2 regions of the Metabacillus sp. 113a genome follow, and region 2 is predicted to be linked to the other one. Evidence: a T-box and tRNA genes for the amino acid it is inferred to sense, from the RefSeq annotation. Region 2 holds a T-box; the other holds one or more tRNA genes.
What was found. A T-box is a leader RNA that pairs with one kind of tRNA and senses whether it is charged. The one in region 2 lies ahead of leuS (leucine--tRNA ligase), so its partner is inferred to be a tRNA-Leu.
Positions count from the first base shown of each region.

Region 1: it encodes a tRNA-Leu, which carries the amino acid that the T-box ahead of leuS (leucine--tRNA ligase) is inferred to sense. The anticodon was not compared.

Region 1 covers NZ_JBNILJ010000029.1:5,918-16,745, reverse strand. The annotation lists tRNA gene ACQCVE_RS19480 (tRNA-Thr) at 1-58, shown strand, start outside; tRNA gene ACQCVE_RS19475 (tRNA-Glu) at 73-147, shown strand; tRNA gene ACQCVE_RS19470 (tRNA-Val) at 717-792, shown strand; tRNA gene ACQCVE_RS19465 (tRNA-Thr) at 825-897, shown strand; tRNA gene ACQCVE_RS19460 (tRNA-Tyr) at 915-998, shown strand; tRNA gene ACQCVE_RS19455 (tRNA-Gln) at 1,068-1,142, shown strand; tRNA gene ACQCVE_RS19450 (tRNA-Lys) at 1,146-1,221, shown strand; tRNA gene ACQCVE_RS19445 (tRNA-Leu) at 1,237-1,318, shown strand; tRNA gene ACQCVE_RS19440 (tRNA-Gly) at 1,350-1,424, shown strand; tRNA gene ACQCVE_RS19435 (tRNA-Ala) at 1,435-1,510, shown strand; gene rocF (arginase) at 1,676-2,581, shown strand; gene sigW (RNA polymerase sigma factor SigW) at 2,845-3,408, shown strand; gene ACQCVE_RS19420 (zf-HC2 domain-containing protein) at 3,426-4,037, shown strand; gene cdaA (diadenylate cyclase CdaA) at 4,284-5,111, shown strand; gene ACQCVE_RS19410 (CdaR family protein) at 5,104-6,399, shown strand; gene glmM (phosphoglucosamine mutase) at 6,426-7,772, shown strand; gene glmS (glutamine--fructose-6-phosphate transaminase (isomerizing)) at 8,411-10,213, shown strand; gene ACQCVE_RS19395 (helix-turn-helix domain-containing protein) at 10,727-10,828, opposite strand, start outside.
Region 2 covers NZ_JBNILJ010000003.1:301,330-312,157, reverse strand. The annotation lists gene ACQCVE_RS07760 (TIGR01212 family radical SAM protein) at 1-379, opposite strand, end outside; gene ACQCVE_RS07755 (YtzC family protein) at 523-786, shown strand; gene ACQCVE_RS07750 (glycogen biosynthesis protein GlgD) at 799-960, shown strand; gene ACQCVE_RS07745 (hypothetical protein) at 1,021-1,194, shown strand; gene ACQCVE_RS07740 (GntR family transcriptional regulator) at 1,700-2,089, shown strand; gene ACQCVE_RS07735 (ABC transporter ATP-binding protein) at 2,082-2,960, shown strand; gene ACQCVE_RS07730 (ABC transporter permease subunit) at 2,954-3,898, shown strand; gene ACQCVE_RS07725 (ABC transporter ATP-binding protein) at 3,914-4,612, shown strand; gene ACQCVE_RS07720 (ABC transporter permease) at 4,602-5,912, shown strand; gene ACQCVE_RS07715 (MDR family MFS transporter) at 6,478-7,677, shown strand; gene ACQCVE_RS07710 (DUF4257 domain-containing protein) at 7,885-8,217, shown strand; T-box leader at 8,305-8,523, shown strand; gene leuS (leucine--tRNA ligase) at 8,599-10,828, shown strand, end outside.

The sequences.
Region 1 (10,828 bases), on a different contig from region 2:
TAGGTAGAGTGCTTCCATGGTAAGGAAGAGGTCACCGGTTCGAGCCCGGTTGGAAGCTTACTTAATGTATGCGGCCCGTTGGTCAAGCGGTTAAGACACCGCCCTTTCACGGCGGTAACACGGGTTCGAATCCCGTACGGGTCACCATTTACATACGGACAAGCTATGCGGAAGTTGAAGGAGTGAACACCGGAGTGCACATTCGTGCATGAGGATGTGAACGAGTGAAGACGACAACGCAATGCGCCGCTCATCACAAGCCGAAACCACCACCCAACAAAGTGAAAGTAAGAGGGTTGGGAGGAGCAAGCAGTGCTAGGAGCCGAAGGAGAGAGCCCCGGAGCGCACATGAGTGCGTGAGGATGCGAACGACTGAAAGCGACAACGCAATGCGCCGCTCATCGCAAGCCGAAATCACCACCCAACAAAGTGAACGTAAGAGGGTTGGGAGGAGCAAGCAGTGCTAGGAGTCGTAGGAGTGAACACCGGAGTGCACATTCGTGCATGAGGATGTGAACGAGTGAAGACGACAACGCAATGCGCCGCTCATCACAAGCCGAAACCACCACCCAACAAAGTGAAAGTAAGAGGGTTGGGAGGAGCAAGCAGTGCTAGGAGCCGAAGGAGAGAGCCCCGGAGCGCACATGAGTGCGTGAGGATGCGAACGACTGAAAGCGACAACGCAATGCGCCGCTCATCACAAGCCGAAACTATATGGAGGATTAGCTCAGCTGGGAGAGCATCTGCCTTACAAGCAGAGGGTCGGCGGTTCGATCCCGTCATCCTCCACCATTCTATATTTTGTTTGCTGTTTTTTAATTTGCGCCGGTGTAGCTCAATTGGTAGAGCAACTGACTTGTAATCAGTAGGTTGGGGGTTCAAGTCCTCTTGCCGGCACTGTCTTTCAATCATACGGAGGGGTAGCGAAGTGGCTAAACGCGGCGGACTGTAAATCCGCTCCTTAGGGTTCGGCAGTTCGAATCTGCCCCCCTCCACCATTTTTCTTCATGACAGGTTTAAAACCTCATGGTTTGGACATGTTAAGATAGGATGAGTATCTAAATTATTGGGCTATAGCCAAGCGGTAAGGCAACGGACTTTGACTCCGTCATGCGTTGGTTCGAATCCAGCTAGCCCAGCCATCCGAGCCATTAGCTCAGTCGGTAGAGCATCTGACTTTTAATCAGAGGGTCGAAGGTTCGAGTCCTTCATGGCTCACCATTTTTATTTTTGTATGCGGGTGTGGCGGAATTGGCAGACGCACCAGACTTAGGATCTGGCGCCTTCGGGCGTGGGGGTTCGACTCCCTTCACCCGCATTTATTTTCCGGAGACCTGCCTTTTGAACTAGCGGAAGTAGTTCAGTGGTAGAACACCACCTTGCCAAGGTGGGGGTCGCGGGTTCGAATCCCGTCTTCCGCTCCATTACCCTTAGGGGGCCTTAGCTCAGCTGGGAGAGCGCCTGCCTTGCACGCAGGAGGTCAGCGGTTCGATCCCGCTAGGCTCCACCAATACTTTAACCATTAATGTCTTCCACTTGGTGTAAGGCTTTTTTTGTGTTTTCTTTTACAGTTTTAGTTTGAATTATCTGTATTTTTATACATGAAATTGTCGAGTTGAGTCACCTGCCTCCTTCTAGGTAGAATAGAAGCACAGAGGGAAAAGGAGGAAACCACATGGCTGCAAAGAAAATCAATATTATCGGGGTGCCGATGGATTTAGGTCAGACCCGCCGGGGTGTTGACATGGGTCCGAGCGCGATCCGCTATGCGGGGATTACGGAAAGGCTTGAGCACCTTCACTATATCATCGAAGACAGTGGAGATATCAACATTGGGAAACGGGAAAAAGAATTGGAAGAACCTCTATATAATTTGAAAAATTTGAAAGCGGTATCAGAAGCAAGTGAGCTTTTAGCATCAAAGGTTGATGAAACAATTAAAGCAGGGTCGTTTCCTTTGGTCCTTGGCGGTGACCATAGCATTGCCATTGGGACCCTGGCCGGCTTAGCAAAAAATTATCAAAATCTGGGCGTTATCTGGTATGACGCTCATGGAGATTTAAATACAGCGGATACGTCTCCTTCAGGAAACATTCATGGCATGCCTCTGGCTGCAAGCCTTGGAATTGGGGATGAAGCGCTCACAGGGATTGCGGGATTTTCTCCTAAAATTAAACCAGAAAATGTAGTCATTATCGGGGCGCGTTCCTTGGATGAAGGAGAAAGAAAACTAATCAAAGAAAAAGGAATACGTGTTTATACGATGCATGAAGTGGACCGCATGGGGATGACACGTGTTATGGAAGAAACGATCGACTATTTAAAGGAACGGACTGACGGCATTCATTTATCACTGGATCTTGATGGCTTGGATCCGCATGATGCACCAGGGGTTGGTACACCGGTAATCGGGGGCATCAGCTACCGTGAGAGCCACCTGGCCATGGAAATGCTGGCTGAATCAGAATTGATTACATCTGCTGAATTTGTAGAGGTCAATCCGATTCTTGATGAACGTAACAAAACAGCTTCCGTTGCTGTTGCCCTAATGGGTTCATTATTTGGGGAAAAACTCCTGTAAACCAGCTGCCGCCCTTAAGAAGGAGCGGCAGTTTTCCTTTTCGTTTTGCTCCGGGTGTTTCCCATAAAGTATGATATAAAAATTAATCTTCTCTGACAGCTCGATCTTCCCCTTCCATGCAATCCTCTAAACAGCCTCTTCCTGCAACTTTTCATCTACAGATTGCCAATTATTTGTTAAACTAATTTTATGTGAAAAAAATGAAACCTTTTGGTCTTTAGAACGTATTCATACAGACCCGCGTAGAGAAGAGGGTAAAACAGATGGAAACTTTGGTAAAGAACAGAATAAGAGAGGTTATAAAAGGCGATCAAAATGCATTTGCTGAGATTGTTGACATTTATAAGGATAAAATCTATCACCTTTGTTACCGGATGCTGGGCAATTCGCATGAAGCTGAGGATATTGCGCAGGAAGCATTTATAAGAGCCTATGTAAATATTCACCGGTATGATCTGGATAAAAAATTCTCAACATGGCTGTACCGGATTGCCACCAATCTCTCTATTGACCGAATTCGAAAGAAGAAGCCGGATTATTATTTAGACGCTGAAATTGGTGGAACGGACGGACTGACAATGTATTCGCAGGTTGCAGCTGATATTGCCCTTCCTGAAGAGGAAGTGGAGACACTGGAGCTTCAGGAAATGATTCAAAAAGAAATTTTGAAGCTTCCGGAAAAGTATCGGAGTGTCATTGTGCTTAAATACATTGATGAGCTTTCCATTCTTGAAATCAGCGAGATTTTGGAGATTCCTGCCGGCACAGTTAAGACGAGGATACACAGAGGAAGAGAAGCCCTTAGAAAGCAGCTAAGGCATTTATAAAGTGGGGTGCAGAAAAAATGGCATGTTCAGAGCAAATGGTTTCTTTAATGCATAAATTCCTCGACCATGAAATCGGGGGGAAGGAAGAGAGAGACTTAAGGATCCATCTAAAAGTATGCAGCAGCTGTCAAACTCATTTCCAGGAACTGAAAAAAACGGTGGCTTTCGTGCAGAGTACTTCCCATGTGGAAACTCCAAAGAATTTTACAGCGCGGGTGATGGAGAGCCTTCCTAAAGAAAAAAAGAGAGTCGGCGCTGAAAGATGGTTCAAAGCCCACCCTTTATTAATAGCAGCATCTCTTTTTATGATTCTGATGAGCGGCAGCCTGATATCGGCATGGTCAGGTGATCATCAGTTCAGCGTAACAAAGGATCCTAAATTAATTGTCCAGAACAGCACGGTGACCGTCCCGGAAGGTGAAGTCATTAAAGGAGATATTACCGTACGAAACGGCACGCTCCGGATTGATGGGAAAGTGGAAGGAAATGTGACGATTATTAATGGAGAGGAATACACAGCAGCAGCCGGAGAAGTCACCGGGGATATTAAAGAGGTAAATGAATTGTTTGACTGGCTATGGTACAGGATGAAATCCTTCGGAAAAGAAGTAGTAGATGTATTTCAGTAAAATTTCCGGCTTGTTCGATAATAGGCGGAAAAATCAGATATACTAATGCAAAGGTCATCTTTTATGATGGCCTTTTGGTTTCTTTATTTACTAAAAAAAAATTATGCTATAATGGGGTAGTTAGCGGCAGCACCGGATGTCCTCCGGCAGAAACAGGAGGACGAGCAAGGATTTTGGTGCGGTTTTTCCCGTCCTGAATGGACAATTGCGCTGTAACTTTAATTGAACTTGATGGAGGAAACAGGCATGGCATTTGAAGATATATCTGTACTTAGGTACCTGGGCACTGCCATAGATATTCTCCTTGTTTGGTTCGTTATATATAAACTGATTATGGTTATTAGAGGAACAAAAGCCGTTCAGCTTTTGAAAGGGATCATCGTTATTTTACTTGTCAAAACGATAAGCGGCTTCCTGGGACTCAATACGATCTTCTGGTTAATGGACCAAGCGATTTCATGGGGATTTATCGCAATTATCGTGATCTTTCAGCCAGAGCTGAGAAGGGCACTGGAGCAGCTGGGGAGAGGAAGACTGTTTTCAAAGAGTGCTTTGCCGGAAGAGGATGAACGGGTTAAGCTGACGGATGACATTACGAAAGCTACCTCCTATATGGCAAAGCGCCGAATCGGAGCGCTGATGACGCTAGAACGGGAGACAGGCATGGGCGATTACATTGAGACCGGAATCCCTATGAATGCTGCCATTTCATCAGAGCTTCTGATCAATGTGTTTATCCCTAACACACCGCTCCATGATGGAGCGGTCATTTTAAGAGGAAGCCAGATCGCAGCAGCGGCCTGCTATCTGCCGCTGTCAGAGAGTCCGCTGATTTCAAAAGAACTCGGAACGAGACACAGGGCTGCAGTTGGAATAAGCGAGGTTACAGACAGCATAACCATTATTGTCTCTGAAGAAACAGGAAGCATCTCGGTTGCGAAAAATGGCGAGCTTCACCGCAACCTGGATGAAGAGGCATTGAAAAACATTCTGTCATCCAGCTCAAACCGCCAAGGCCGGATTCGTTCCGATTCCTCAAACCGCTGGCAATGGAGGGGGAAAAAGAATGGATAAGCTGATGAACAATACTTGGTTTATGCGGATTATCGCTTTGCTGCTTGCTCTGATGATTTATCTTTCCGTCAATCCGGAGACATCAAACCAGGGTGGCACAATCAGGAACAATGAACCTCAGAGCAGCCAGATTATTCCGAAACCGCCTGGCACGGATGAAGACGAGCCTGCCTCTAATGAGTCCTCTGCAGCGATTGAAGATGTACCGGTTAAAGCTGAGACAGACAATGAAAATTATGTCGTTTCCGGACTTCCTGAGACGGTTGCCGTGAACATCACCGGACCGACCAGCCAGGTGACCATTGCCAAGCAGCGGAAAAACGTTGAGGTTTATGCGGATTTGTCGGGACTGGAACCTGGAGAGCATGAAGTGGATTTGAAATTCAGAAATCTGGACAGCTCTCTGAAGGTAGCCATTGATCCAGGTACAGCGGATATAAGAATCGACGAGAAGGAAACAGAAGAATTTCCAGTCGAAGCCTCCTTTATCAATGAGGAACAAATTGCCGAAGGATATAAGCCGGGGGAGCCGGTTCTAAAACCGAATAAAGTTCAGATTACAGGATCGAAAGCGATTATTGATCAGGTTTCGTATGTAAGGGCAAGAGTGAATCTACAAGGTGCAAATAAAGAAGTCGTTCAGCAGGCGCAGGTCATTGTGTATGATAAAGCAGGAAATATTTTACCAGTGGAGACCTCTCCGCGAAACATTGAAGTAACTGTGCCGGTTGAAAGCCCTAAAAAGACTCTTCCTGTAAAGCTGAAACAAACCGGGGAGCCTCCTGAAGGCATATCGATCCGGTCAATCAGTATAACCCCCAGTGAAGTAACGGCTTACGGACCGCAGAATATTCTCGATGCACTGGAGGAAATAAGCGGGCCGGAGCTGGATTTGAGCCAGATCAAAGAAGACGACGTGGTTGAATTGGGCCTGCCGCTGCCAGAGGGAGTTACCAGACTTTCTGAGCAGAAGGTTCAAGTAAAAATAGATGTAAATAAAGAAGAAGAGAAGGTGCTGGAAGGCGTCCCAATTCAAACAACTGGCCTTGATGAAGGGAAGCAAGTTGAGTACCTGAATCCTGACAATCAAGCTTTTGATATCAGTGTAACGGGTTTAGAGAGACAGCTGAACAAAGTGACTTCAGGTGACTTTGAGCTGGTGGTCGATGCATCCGGTCTTGAAGACGGTGAACAGAAAGTTAAGGTTGAGGTTAAGGGACCGAATGATGTGAAATGGTCACTGCCCCAAGAAGAAGCAACAATTCGTATTTCGGCACTTCAATCTTGAGGAACAGAAAAAGGAGCGAATCTAACATGGGTAAGTATTTTGGAACAGATGGAGTAAGAGGAGTGGCCAATAGCGAGCTGACGCCGGAATTGGCATTTAAAATCGGCCGTTTTGGCGGATATGTTCTGACAAAAGATAAAGAGCGTCCCAAGGTTTTAATCGGCCGTGATACACGCGTATCCGGGCATATGCTGGAGGGTGCGCTTGTAGCCGGTCTTCTTTCCATCGGAGCGGAAGTTATGCGCTTAGGCGTCATCTCTACTCCAGGTGTTTCTTATTTAACCAAAGCTTTAGGAGCTCAGGCAGGTGTCATGATTTCTGCCTCTCATAATCCCGTTCAGGACAACGGAATCAAGTTTTTCGGACCGGACGGCTTCAAACTTGTAGATGAGCAGGAGCTTGAAATTGAAAGCCTGATGGACCAGGAGACTGATTCTCTTCCACGGCCGGTTGGAGCGGACCTTGGTCAGGTAAATGATTACTTTGAAGGCGGCCAAAAATATCTTCAGTTCCTTAAACAAACCGTAGATGAAGAATTTGCAGGCCTTCATGTCGCTCTTGACTGCGCTCATGGTGCAACCTCTTCCCTTGCAACGCATCTGTTTGCTGACCTTGAGGCGGATGTTTCTACGATGGGAACGTCTCCTAACGGACTTAACATCAATGAAGGTGTCGGTTCCACCCACCCTGAAGCAATGGCAGCGTTTGTTCTTGAAAAAGGTGCCGATATCGGACTTGCCTTTGATGGGGACGGAGACCGCCTGATTGCAGTTGATGAGAAAGGCAGCATCGTAGACGGCGATCAAATCATGTTTATCTGCGCCAAGTATTTGAAGGAGCAAGGCCAGTTGAATCAGGATACCGTTGTATCCACCGTTATGAGCAACCTCGGTTTCTATAAAGGACTGGAGGCATCAGAAATTCAAAGCATCCAGACTGCGGTAGGCGACCGGTATGTAGTAGAAGAAATGAAGAAAAACCATTATAATCTGGGCGGCGAGCAATCCGGCCACATCATTTTCCTTGATTACAACACAACAGGAGATGGCCTTCTTACAGCCATCCAGCTTGTTAACATTTTAAAAGCAACAGGAAAAACCCTTTCTGAGCTCGCTGGAGAGATGACAAAATTCCCTCAGCTGCTTGTAAACGTAAAAGTGACGGACAAGTACCATGTAACAGACAATGAAAAGGTAAAAGCAATCATCACGGAAGTAGAGCAGGAGATGGCCGGGAACGGTAGAATCCTCGTTCGTCCATCCGGCACAGAGCCGCTTGTGCGCGTTATGGCAGAAGCATCAACAGAAGAGCTTTGCCGCAAGTATGTGGACCGTATTGTGGCAGTTGTCCAAACGGAAATGGGTATTGAATAAATTGTACATACCTTTTGCATTAAAACGGGGCTGACTGTCAGCCCCGTTTTTCTCTTTTCTCTTCATGTGATATTTTGAGCATTTTTTTATTCTTTCACGCTGTGATGATTTTCACTTGTGAAGAAAAAAAGCAGGTGGAAAAATGCTCTTTTTGCTGAAAGCAGGTTAGGAAATCATGAAAACCGGGTAAATATCACCTTGCATCAATCCTTAACGAGATCCTTTTTAACCGCATATACTAAAGGGTCGGAGGGTAAAGAGTAAACCGTAGGGAAATAATAGGATTGACGGTTTTCTCCGATGTATTGTAATATAAACCTTGTGTTTCGCTATTCTTGTCCCGGGTAATAAGAAGCAGCGGAATGCAGAGCAAGACAAAGCGCCTGAACTAAGCACGGACGGCCCATCGCTTAGTTGACGAGGAGGAGGTTTATCGATGAATCGGCGGATACCTCCCGGCTGTACGATAGCAGCCGCAAGTCTTTCTTTAAAACAGGAGGGCAACTTTCTGGACAAAGAGAGAGACACAAATCGAATCCTTTAAAACAAAACATCTAACATGTGTGAGGGGACAGCAGAAGGTCCCCGATGATAAGAGACTTTCCTGTCCCCTTCGCAAAAGCGGGAGGAAAACGATTATGTGTGGAATTGTAGGTTATATTGGACAGAATGATTCAAAGGAAATTTTATTAAAAGGCCTGGAAAAGCTTGAATACCGCGGATACGACTCTGCCGGGATCGCGCTTTCCGGAGAAGAAGGCGTCACGGTCTTTAAAGAAAAAGGACGCATTGCCGATCTTCGTTCCATCGTGGACGCAGGTGTATTGGCACCGGTTGGAATCGGTCACACACGCTGGGCTACTCACGGAGAGCCAAGCCGTGTTAACGCTCATCCGCATCAAAGTGCATCATCACGCCTGACTTTGGTTCACAACGGTGTCATTGAAAACTATGTACAGCTGAAAAAAGATTACCTTCAGGATGTTGAACTGCAAAGTGAAACAGACACAGAGGTTGTAGTCCAGGTTATCGAAAAAATGATGGAGAAAGGGGCAGGCGTAGAAGAAGCTTTCCGCCAGACTCTCTCCGTTCTAAAAGGATCGTACGCTATCGGATTGCTTGATAACCAAGATCCAAATACAATTTATGTAGCAAAAAACAAAAGCCCTCTTCTAGTTGGTCTTGGAGAAGACTTTAATGTCATTGCTTCTGATGCAATGGCGATGCTTCAAGTCACAAACCAGTTTGTTGAGCTTATGGATAAAGAAATGGTCATCGTGACCCGCGAGCAGGCAGTCATTAAAACATTGACTGGAGAAGTTGTTGAACGTGCTCCATACACAGCAGAAATTGATGCAAGCGATATCGAAAAAGGAACATACCCTCACTACATGTTGAAAGAAACTGACGAGCAGCCGCTCGTATTGCGGAAAATCGTTCAAAAATATCAAAATGAAGACGGTAAGCTGACAATTGATCAGAACATCTCGGATGCGATCGACGAAGCAGACCGCATTTATATCGTAGCCTGCGGAACAAGCTACCATGCCGGTCTTGTCGGCAAACAGTTCATTGAAAGATGGGCAAAGAAACCGGTAGAAGTTCACGTGGCAAGTGAGTTCTCGTACAACATGCCATTGCTGTCTGAAAAGCCGCTGTTCATTTTTATCTCCCAGAGCGGAGAAACAGCTGACAGCCGTGCTGTGCTTGTCCAAATTAAAGAGCTTGGCTACAAAGCGCTTACGATCACAAACGTACCAGGATCCACTCTTTCCCGTGAAGCAGACTTCACCTTGCTTCTTCACGCAGGTCCTGAAATTGCAGTAGCCTCAACAAAAGCCTATACAGCACAGCTTGCCGTTCTTGCGATCACAGCTGCTGTAACAGCAGAAGCAAAAGGACTCGATATCGAGCTGGACCTTGTAAAAGAGCTTGGAATCGCTGCAAATGCAATGGAAGCCCTTTGCGACCAGAAGGAAGAGATGGAGTACATCGCACGCGAGTACCTATCCACAACACGCAACGCCTTCTTCATCGGCCGTGCGGTTGACTACTACGTAGGTCTTGAAGGCGCATTGAAGCTGAAAGAAATCTCCTACATCCAGGCAGAAGGCTTTGCCGGAGGAGAGCTTAAACACGGTACGATCGCCCTGATCGAGCAAGGCACACCGGTCATCGCGCTTGCTACACAGGAGCACGTAAACCTGAGCATTCGCGGTAACGTGAAGGAAGTAGCTGCCCGTGGAGCGAACCCTTGCATCATCTCTGCAAAAGGACTGGACCAGGAAGACGACCGTTTCGTCCTTCCGGAAGTACACGAAGCCCTATCACCGCTTGCATCCGTAATCCCGCTTCAGCTGATCGCTTACTATGCAGCACTGCATAGAGGCTGTGACGTGGATAAGCCGCGTAACCTTGCGAAGAGTGTGACGGTGGAGTAAGAGCTGTTTTGCATGAACACCTCTTTTGTCTGCGGACAACTCAGGCGCACCATAAAGCCCAGTAAATAAGTTAGAAGTAAGAATTGTTTTTTTAATAAAGCCCATCTTCAAAAATGAAGATGGGCTTTATTTATATAAAAAATATAAATAGAACAATAGATATGAGCAGTTTGTGTTAAAAAGGTCAGTTTCTATAATAGAAAACATTTAAAGGATGGTGCAGAAGCAAATTCATACTCAGATACCAAATATAACTCATTTAAGACCTAGATATGACTATGATTCTTAATGAGGCCTTGCTAGATAAACAGCAAATAGAATCAGAATTACTCCCAGCACTATGAAAAACCTGTATAAAAAGGTACGTTTCCTGCGAGAAACACCAAGAATGGTAAAGAATAGGCCAAGTATGAATGACATGATCATGATATAGAATCCCATTTTATTCATTCCTTTCGAGACGCAGTTGGTTCATCTGATAGAATTCTCCAAGCCATTTCCCTTCATAACTGTTCAATCTTCACTTCTATATTCAAGAATATCACCAGGCTGACATTCCAAAGCCTTGCATATTGCTTCTAAAGTGGAAAACCTGATGGCTTTTGCCTTTCCGTT
Region 2 (10,828 bases):
ATAACCCTGCCACATCATCAAAACCAAGCACGGTTTCAAATTTTTCTTTGAGTACATCAAGCGGGGCATGAGTATTGGTATAGGCTTGGAAATAAGCGATATATTTGCCGTCTTTCCACTTTTGATGCATCTTCGATTTACCTTCTGTAAATTGTGTATTCAAATCATCCGCCCGGTTTCCGGCAAAATCACCGGAACCTGCAGCACTGCAGAACGTGCAGCCTCCGTAAGCAACCGTTCCATCCCGGTTTGGACAATCAAATCCACCATCCAAAGCCACTTTAAACACCTTATGGCCAAATGTATTTTTCAAATGATAATTCCATGTATGATACCTTTTTGTATCCGCTGCAAACGGAAAAGGGTTGGACTGAACCAAATCAGATGAGCCTCCTGATAGAAATATTGTCATTATGCCATTTTATCATGCCGTTTTTTTGAATGACAAATTTTTTAGGGGTTAAACCTGCTTTTTAGGCAAATCCTATAAAGGCGAAATAACGTGAAGAAAGGGGCATCTACATGGCTACTCGGGAATCCGTAGAAGATTATATGCAAAAATGCACAGAAGCTTACAACTATGCAAAAGCACAATTTGAAAGCGGTGCAAAGCAAGAGCACTACCATGATCTGGAGTACACCGAAGCGCAATCCTTGCTTGAAAACGCAGTTAATGATCTGAATAAGCTGACATTAAGCTGCGACGACCAGCAAAAAGAGCAGCTGTACAGAATGAGACTCCAGCTTCAGCAGCTGCAAAATGAAATGATTCTGCAACGGCACTAAGGAGGGTACACGATGGCGACTAAATCTGACCAGAACAATCCCGAGCAAAAAACGAAAACTCCGGAACAAAGCAAAATGGAGTTCTCAAAAGAATTGGACCCAGTAAAGAAAGCAAAGCAAAAATATGCCGAAAAAGGCCAGCCCATCAAGTCCAAACAGCATCCTGAAAACTGATTCTCTTCTGCGTTTTTAATCCTTCAAAAAGGGAAAAAAGAAAACCAGGAGGCGAGTTGAATGAGAACATACATTGTGCAATACACGGACAAGGAAACAGGGGAACGTGTTTTTGACGGCCCGGCTTTCGGAAGCGAAGCGGAAGCCATGGAAATGCAAAGAGAACTTGAAGAAAAAGGTCATCTAGATGTCCTGGTTGAAAGCGAAAATGATATCCTGCAGGATCGTGAGTAGAATAGAGATGGAGAAAGACGGAAAGCACCCGATTTTGAGGGTGTTTTTTTGTTGAGGCCGGAGGAAGAGCGTCGTGTTTGAGCTGAAAGAAACATTTTGGTTAGGTATTTTGTTTTTTGATGGGAAATCGATTTTAACCGGAAACAGACAAGGGGGGAATGTGGAATGTCGGACAAGAAGAGTGAGGACTCCAGTGACAGGCAAGGATGCGTGGAAACCCAAGAAAAGCGAGCGGGGGTAAAACAAAGAATATCAGGAAGAAATAGAAAAGAGCCCAATCGCACCCACCGCCACTAAACGTATGGCACCTGCAACCCGCCGTGATTGCGTACTTACACCCCTAAAACCATCCATACAGCGGATAAGCCACTTGCCCACCCCCCTTTTTTTGAAAAAATACCTTCCCGCCATTGACAATCCCAGCACATCTGTTTATTGTAATAAGTGTATTAGTTGGTGTAGTACACAAGATACAGTTCATTCAATTGGAGAAAGTAGGGAGATCATGATACAAATTGATCCTCGCAGCTCGACGCCTATTTATGAACAGGTTGTTCAGAGTATGAAGGAGCTGTGCTTGAAAGGGGCTTTGAAGCCCGGAGATAAACTTCCCTCGGTCCGGGAGTTGGCCACGATCATTATTGCGAATCCGAATACGGTGAGCAAGGCATATAAAGAGCTTGAGCGTGAAGGCATTATTGAGACTCTCAGAGGCAGAGGAACCTTTGTCTCAGAGAATGTGAAAATCAAACTGGATGAGGGGAAGACGGAGATGCTTAAGGAGCAGCTGAAGACACTGATTATTGATGCAGCTTATGCAGGAATTGATGTGAGTCAGCTCCACGATTGGCTGGATGAGATTAAGAAAGAGGTTGGAGGAAATAAAGATGCTTGAAGTGCGGAATTTATCTAAGAAGATGAATGGAGAGAGCATCCTGCAGAGTGTATCTTTTTCTCTTAGAGCCGGAGAGATTTTCGGATTGCTTGGGCGAAATGGGTCTGGTAAGACGACTCTTCTGCGTTTAATTGAACAGATCCTGCTGCCGGATGAAGGAGAAATTCTATATGACGGAAAGCTGATCAGTAAGCATCCGGATGTGAAGCAGAAGGTTGTGTACGTTCCGATTCACAATGGATTTTATGAGCGCTATACGTATAAACAGCTGATCCGGATTCTAAAGCCGCTGTATCCGGACTTTGATGTGACTTATGCCAATGAGCTGATGAACCGGTATAATTTGTCGGAGACGAAAAAATATCGGGATTTGTCTACGGGGCTGAAAAAGCAGTTTTCGCTTATTATCGCGTTTGCGATGAGGCCGGAAGTCATTTTGCTTGATGAACCGACGGATGGGATTGATGCAGTGACACGCCATGATGTGCTCGAGCTGATGATCGATGAAGTTGCGCATAGAAATACAGCCATAGTGATTACTTCCCACCGGTTGGAAGACATCGAGCGGATATGCAGCCGAATTGCTTTTCTGGAGGGAAATACGCTGTCTGATTTAGTGGATATGGAAGATATTAAAGGAGATTATTTGAAGCTTCAGCTTGCTTTCGAGCATGATCGCCACCTGCAGATCAGAGAGAGGGGATTGCCGGTTTTGGATCATACGGGCGTCTTTTATACCGTTTTGCTGGAAAAGAAAAATGAAGAGCAGCGGGCGTGGCTTCAATCCCTTGAACCAAAAATTTGGAATGAACTCCCTGTGAGCCTTGAAGAAGTCTTTATTGCAAAGTTTGGAGGGAAGCGCAGATGGTAGCTAAGGGACTAATACTAAAGGAAATCAGGCAGGCATATATCGGCCTGATTACAGCATCAGCTGTGTTGATTGTCTATTTGCCGTGGATGATTATGAATGCGTACTCCTCGTATTTAGAGTATGGCGACGGGAAATTTGAGTTTAGCATGTTTGAATCAAGTTTTAATGGAGTGACCCTGCTTATGCCGTTCATTCTGGCAATTGGAATGCTTGGGTCAGAAAAACAAAGAGGCAGTATGGATTTCACACTGGCTCTGCCTTTTAAACGAAGTGCCATTTTTTGGGTCAAGTGGCTGGTCGGCACAATTACAATTGTGATAAGTTTGATTGTTTCATTCTGTGTGAGTTCAGTTACTCTCAATATTACGGGAGCTTTTGTTTTAGAGAGCACGGTTCAGTATTATTTATACCTGACTTTGTCAGCTGTAATGATCTATTCTCTTCTTTTTGCAGCCGGATGCCTGACAGGTACTTCTTTCGCGCAGGGCATGGTTGGCGGAAGCATGCTTTTGCTGCCGGTATTGATCGTATCCGTGAGCATCATGAATTTGGACGTGTTTATGGATGCCTCTGCTCTTTATAATCAAGGCTTTGCGGATATCCTGATCAATTTTTCCGGATTGAACATCGTTTGGTATGATGACACGACTATGATTGAAAGGATCATTACGCCGCTTTGTCTGACCATCCTTTACACGGCAATCGGGTACGCTGCATTTTTGCGTCATCCCGCTGAAAGAAACGGCTATTTCTTTCTATGGAAATCGTTCAACTTGCCTGTTTTCCTAATTGTGCTTCTGCTCGGAATGTTTGGGTTTGGAGGATTCGGGTACTCAATCGGCGGGGAATCCATTCCAGGCTATATTACAGGAATTTTAATAGGTGCAGGAACTGGCGCAGCAATAGGATATGTAACGATTTATAAAAAAGCGAAATAAGAGAGGAATTGAATTATGATTCGTATTAAAGAGCTTTCACATTCATTTTTTGTCGGAAAAAAGGGAAAAGAGCGGGAGATTCCGGTGCTCAGCCGGATCTCCCTGGATATTGAAAAAGGCGATATTGCAACCATTGTCGGCCGAAGCGGATCTGGAAAATCAACTTTGCTCAATTTAATTTCAGGCTTTATGAAGCCGGTAGAAGGTGAGATCCTTATCCAAGGGCAGGATGTGGCCAAATTTAACGAAAAAAAATGGGCGGAATTCAGACTTGACCATTTTGGTTTTATTTTTCAAAATTTTCAGCTAATACCGAGTCTCTCAACCTTCGAAAATATTGCATTGCCTCTTACTTTAAAAGGGGTCAGTGCCTCTCAGCGGAAGATCAGGGTGAACGAGATGCTTAGCCGTGTCGGTCTGCTTGACCAGTCGAATCATTATCCGAATGAGCTTTCAGGAGGACAGCAGCAGCGGGTCAGTATCGCAAGAGCATTAATTTTGAATCCTCAAATTATCCTGGCAGACGAACCGACAGGCAGTCTTGATTCAGAGACGGAAAAAGAAATTCTTGAACTCATTCAGGAATTAAACCGCGAAAAAGGCATTACGTTTTTTATCATTACGCATGATGATGAAGTGGCGGGCATCAGCCGTAAACGCTTCAATCTTCACGACGGCGTATTAATGAATGGAGGTGTTCCGGTTGAAGCTTAAGGATCAGATCAATTTTGTCAGACAAAACATTAAGAAAAACCGTCTGCGGGTATTTACGACGGTTCTTGCCACAACAATGGGATGCTCGTTTCTGATTGTTCTCGCTTCCGTCGGGTTCGGTTTTCAGCGCAGTGTAACGGAAGAAATTCAAAAGCAGCAAGTGTTGACAGAGGTAACGATAAATGGGCTGCAAAAGAAGGATGAAGAGGCTCGGCCAGTTACGAGCAAGCAGATCAATGATATTAAAAATACTGAAAATGTTAAAGCAGTTGTTACGAGAAATGTCATAAATGTTCCGGCCAGAGCAGAGTTTGAAGGAAGGACAGGCCAGAATTTTCTTTCCATTATCACAGACATGGAGCAGGAGAAAAAAGCCAGCTTGTCACTGGACAGGGGAAGGATGCCGGAAAAACCAAATGAAATTGTGGTCGGCTACCATTTCGGGTCACAGCTCTATACTGAAAAGGAACAGGCCCAGCTTGAGCAATTCAACTCGAATCCTGAAAGCGGAGCAAAAAAGCCTGAGGGATTTAAAGAAGATCTCCTAGATAAAAAAGTTGCGTTTATCTATACAGATGAAAACGGGAAAGAGAAAAACTACGAATTTACAGTCACAGGGATTGCAAAAAAACCAGCCAGAGATTTTATGGAAGACACGAATGTGATGATCGGGCAAAATATGCTGAAGGAGCTTGCTCCGCTCGTTGACCCGGAATTCGACCCGAATGAAATAACGTATTCGAATGTGATGGCTTATGCCTCTTCCATTGATCAAGTAGACGGCCTTACAAAGGCATTAAAAGAAAAAGGCTACCTTGTTTACTCCATTACGGAAGAGCTTGAAAGCATGAATTTATTTTTCAATGCCTTTAAGATCGGATTGATTTTTGTTGGTACCATAGCGGTTCTCATTGCTTCCATCGGAATTTTCAACACGATGACGATGGCCGTAACGGAACGGACACAGCAGATTGGAATTATGAAAGCAATCGGAGCGCAGCCGAAGATGATTAGAAGGCTGTTTTTAATGGAGAGTGCCTGGATTGGAGTAGCAGGCTCTATCATCGGTGTCGTGATTTCCTACGGCATAGGCTGGGCAGCTAATCAGATTGTTCCAATGATTCTTCAATCAACTGCTGGCGGGGGAGCTCCTTTGGAAATGCAGATTTCCTACATTCCGCTTTCGCTTGTCCTGATCGCATCTGCCATCAGCATCGGAGTAGCCATTCTATCAGGCCTTCGTCCAGCTGTTAAGGCGACTAACATTGATGTTCTATCCGCATTGAGGAGAGAGATATAAGGTGTAATGAGGATGGGACATAACTAAATTAACCATGCTTAAAGACGAATATTATGCTGGTATTTTTTAATTCGTCAGCAATAAAAACAAGATCGTTTCATTGCGCTACGGCCACTCGCTTTCCACGGGGAGGAAGCTGAGCCTCCTCGGCTTCGCCTGCGGGGTCTCAGCCTTTCCTCTATTTCCCGTAGGAGTCGAGTGTCCTCCGCTCCATTCCACTAGTTTTTAAAGAATATGTGTAAGTTCCACAAATCTATTAACAACAAATAAAGACCCGAACTTTTAGACGAAAGATTTTGTAAAAATCTCATCTAATAGTTCGGGTTTACCTTTAGCTAAAATACTTTTGTCCCAGCCTCTTTTTCTTGGAATAAAGGAGTAGGGTATTGTGTAATCTCTTTGTATTCCAAGCTGTCATTCATCCCAAGCCATAATGCTTTGAAGCGAAAACAATTGTCAGAACTATTATCTATTTGTAAAACCAGTATTCTGCAGTTGAAAAACATCGTGAAATTCCATAAACTACTCTAGTGGAACGAAAGTCAGTGTAAAAGGAGGGGTTCGTATGCCGCGTTCCCTATGGCTTCTCATTATTGGGATGATCATTAATGTAACCGGGGCTTCTTTTTTATGGCCTCTTAACACCATATATATTCACGATGAATTAGGGAAATCGCTGACGGTTGCAGGGCTGGTGCTCATGCTGAATGCCGGAGCAAGTGTAATTGGGAATTTGGCTGGGGGCGTCCTTTTTGACAAGATTGGAGGATACCGTTCGATTCTTCTTGGAATTACCATCACGCTCGCTGCATTGCTTCTGATGGTGTTTTTCCATGGATGGCCTTACTATGTGATCCTGCTTACGATTGTCGGTTTTGGATCAGGGATTGTATTTCCGGCTACGTATGCTATGGCAGGAAGTGTCTGGCCTGAAGGCGGAAGAAAGTCATTCAACGCGATTTATGTAGCACAAAACGCCGGGGTAGCCATCGGTTCCGCTTTAGGTGGGCTGGTTGCATCGATTTCGTTTCAGTGGATTTTCATGGCGAACGGTCTACTGTATGCTGTCTTTTTTTTCGTGGCATTTCTCGGCTACCGAAATATTCAAGGCGAAACCGTTCATCCTTCAGCCATTGTGTCAAAGAAGCCTCAAAAAAAAGACCGGACGAAATTTGCAGCCTTGTCGGTTTTGTCAGGAGGATACCTCCTATGCTGGGTCGCGTATGTTCAATGGCAGTCCACCATTGCTGCACATACGCAAACGCTGAATATTGACCTGAAGCAATACAGTCTGCTGTGGACGGTCAACGGATTGATGATTGTGCTGGGACAGCCGTTCATTTCGGCATTCGTTAAACGTTTTGCCAAATCACTGAAAGCGCAAATGCTCATTGGAATGGGAATCTTTATGTTTTCATTTGCCATAGCGGCAGCTGCCGGAGAATTCACCGGGTTTTTAACAGCGATGGTCATTTTGACCATCGGTGAAATGCTGGTTTGGCCTGCTGTTCCCACAATTGCCAATCAGCTGGCTCCAAAGGGGAGAGAAGGCTTTTATCAGGGGTTTGTAAACAGTATGGCAACTGCAGGGAGAATGATTGGTCCCTTACTGGGAGGATTCCTGGTGGATGCGTTCAACATGTCCATGATGTTTGCCGTTCTGATCGGTTTGCTGTTTGTCAGTTTCTTCCTGACACTATTCTACGACCGCTCAATCAACTTACCGGTGGAGGAAGAATTATCCTCCAAAACAGCAGAAGGATAAAAAGCCTGAGATTATGCCATCTCAGGCTTTTTCTTTGGGAAATTGGTTCGTTTGGCATTTATGGAAAATAATTCTAAATAATCAGGCGGCTTGTCCACCGGTTATATATAATAAAAATAAAAAGCCTTACCCATCCCCGTGGGACTGCCAATCTGTATTTTTTATTTATCTGCTTTGCCAGAATAAAAAAGAAGGATCGGTGGTGTGATGACAGCTCAAATTTTGGTAGCCAGTATCATCGGAGGTTTAATGGGGATTGTAAGCCACATGAATAAAAGGGGGCGACTGGAAAAACCGAGAATGACGAAACGGTTTATTTACCTTGGTTTTTATGAAGACCTTGTGATCGGAACCATTGCAGCGATTATGCTCGTCATCTCTTCAGAGCCTCAATCGTCACTGCAGCTCATTCTGTTATCGATTATCGCCGGCTACAGCGGTGAAGCTGTCCTGCGAAGCTTTACCTTCTCCACCCAGCAAGACCAGCCTGAAGTTCCCTCTTCCAAAAAATGTCCAAGTCACAAGCCGCCTCTACCATAAGAAGTGCCTCATTGAAGCTTTCCCTAAATCGCTGCAACCAGCTTGCATATCCCTCAAATTTTTTATAAAATGGTTTTAGAAGAAAATAGTCGAACGGTGATAAGGAGCAGTAGTGAACAGGATGCACCATAGAGAGCTGACGGAAGGTGCAAGTCAGCAGCAAATGTTCATGAACTCGCCTTTGAGTTTGCAGATGCGAAAGAAAACAGTAGTGTCTGCCGTGCATTCACGTTACGAATGTCAAGCGAGTGTAGTTTGTGTACACTAATTTGGGTGGTACCGCGGGAGAAAGCTCTCGTCCCTTTTTACAGGGACGGAGCTTTTTTTATATTTCACGGCCGCGTACTCGATGTCCGTTCAGCGAAAACAAGGAGGATGTTTATGAGTTTCAGTCATAAGAAAATCGAACAGAAATGGCAGAAGCATTGGCTTGCCAGCAAGACATTTAAAACAGGTGAGGAACCGAACCGCCCTAAATTTTATGCGCTTGATATGTTTCCGTATCCGTCAGGAGCAGGTCTTCATGTCGGGCACCCGGAAGGATTTACAGCGACAGACATTCTTTCCCGGATGAAACGGATGCAGGGATACAATGTGCTTCATCCGATGGGATGGGATGCATTCGGACTTCCTGCTGAGCAGTTTGCCCTGGATACAGGAAATGACCCGGCAGAATTTACGGAAAAGAACATTAACAATTTCAGGCGCCAAATTCAGGCACTTGGCTTTTCTTATGACTGGGATCGCGAGGTCAACACAACCGATCCTCACTACTATAAATGGACACAATGGATTTTCCTCAAGCTTTATGAAAAAGGCTTAGCCTATATTGATGAGGTAGCCGTGAACTGGTGTCCGGCACTTGGAACCGTTCTTGCCAATGAAGAGGTCATTGACGGGAAAAGCGAGCGGGGCGGACATGCGGTCGAACGCCGTCCGATGAAGCAATGGATGCTGAAAATTACAGCCTATGCAGATCGTCTGATAGAAGATTTGGATGAAGTAGACTGGCCGGAAAGCATTAAAGAAATGCAGCGCAACTGGATTGGCCGTTCAGAGGGAGCTCACGTTCATTTTGAAGTAGATGGACACGAGGAGAGCTTCACCGTTTTCACGACAAGACCGGACACTCTTTTCGGTGCAACGTATGCGGTGATTGCTCCTGAGCATGAGCTGGTGAGCAAGATTGTATCAGCGGATCAAAAAGAAGCGGCAGATGCTTATATCAATCAAGTGAAATCCAAGTCTGACCTGGAAAGAACAGATCTCGCAAAGGATAAAACCGGTGTCTTCACGGGTGCATATGCCATTAACCCTGTGAGCGGCGAAAAAATGCCGATCTGGGTGGCAGATTACGTCCTAATCAGCTACGGTACCGGGGCGATTATGGCGGTGCCTGCCCATGATGAACGCGATTATGAATTCGCTGTGAAATTCGAGCTTCCGATTAAAGAAGTCGTTCAAGGCGGCGATGTATCGAAAGAGGCTTACTCCGGTGACGGAGAGCACGTAAACTCGGAATTCCTGAACGGATTAGGAAAAGAAGAAGCGATTCAAAAAATGATTGAACGGCTGGAAGAAAACAGCAAAGGCGAAAAGAAGGTAACGTACCGCCTGCGTGACTGGCTATTCAGCCGCCAGCGCTACTGGGGTGAGCCGATTCCAATCATTCATTGGGAGGACGGCACCATGTCTGCAGTTCCTGAAGATCAGCTTCCGCTTGTCCTTCCGAAAACGACAGAAATCAAACCATCCGGTACGGGTGAATCGCCGCTTGCCAATATTTCAGAATGGGTGAATGTAACAGATCCTGAAACGGGCAAAAAAGGACGCAGAGAAACGAACACGATGCCGCAATGGGCGGGAAGCTGCTGGTATTACCTGCGCTACATCGATCCAGCGAACGAAAACCATTTAGCGGATCCGGAAAAAATCAAACAATGGCTGCCGGTTGATACGTACATCGGAGGGGCCGAGCATGCGGTGCTCCACCTTCTATACGCACGTTTCTGGCACAAGTTTCTTTATGATATCGGCGTGGTTCCAACGAAAGAGCCGTTTCAAAAGCTGTTTAACCAAGGAATGATCCTTGGTGAAAATAATGAAAAAATGAGTAAATCAAAGGGCAACGTTGTGAATCCGGATGAAGTTGTGGAAAGCCATGGTGCTGATACGCTTCGTCTTTACGAAATGTTCATGGGACCGCTTGAAGCTTCCATCGCCTGGTCTGAAAAAGGGCTGGATGGAGCAAGACGCTTCCTTGACCGCGTATGGAGATTGCTGATTGAAGATGACGGAAACTTGACTTCGAAGGTTACAAACAGCGGAAATCCGTCTTTAGAGAAGGTCTACCATGAAACTGTGAAGAAAGTAACTGAGAACATCGAAGGGCTGCGCTTCAACACCGCGATTTCCCAGCTGATGGTGTTCATTAACGAAGCATATAAAGCGACGGAGCTTCCTAAAGAATACATGGAGGGCTTTGTAAAGCTTCTTTCTCCAATCGCTCCCCACCTTGCAGAAGAGCTTTGGGAAAAACTTGGTCACTCTGATACCATTGCCTACGAAAAATGGCCGCAGTATGATGAGTCCAAGCTTGTGGAAGATGAAG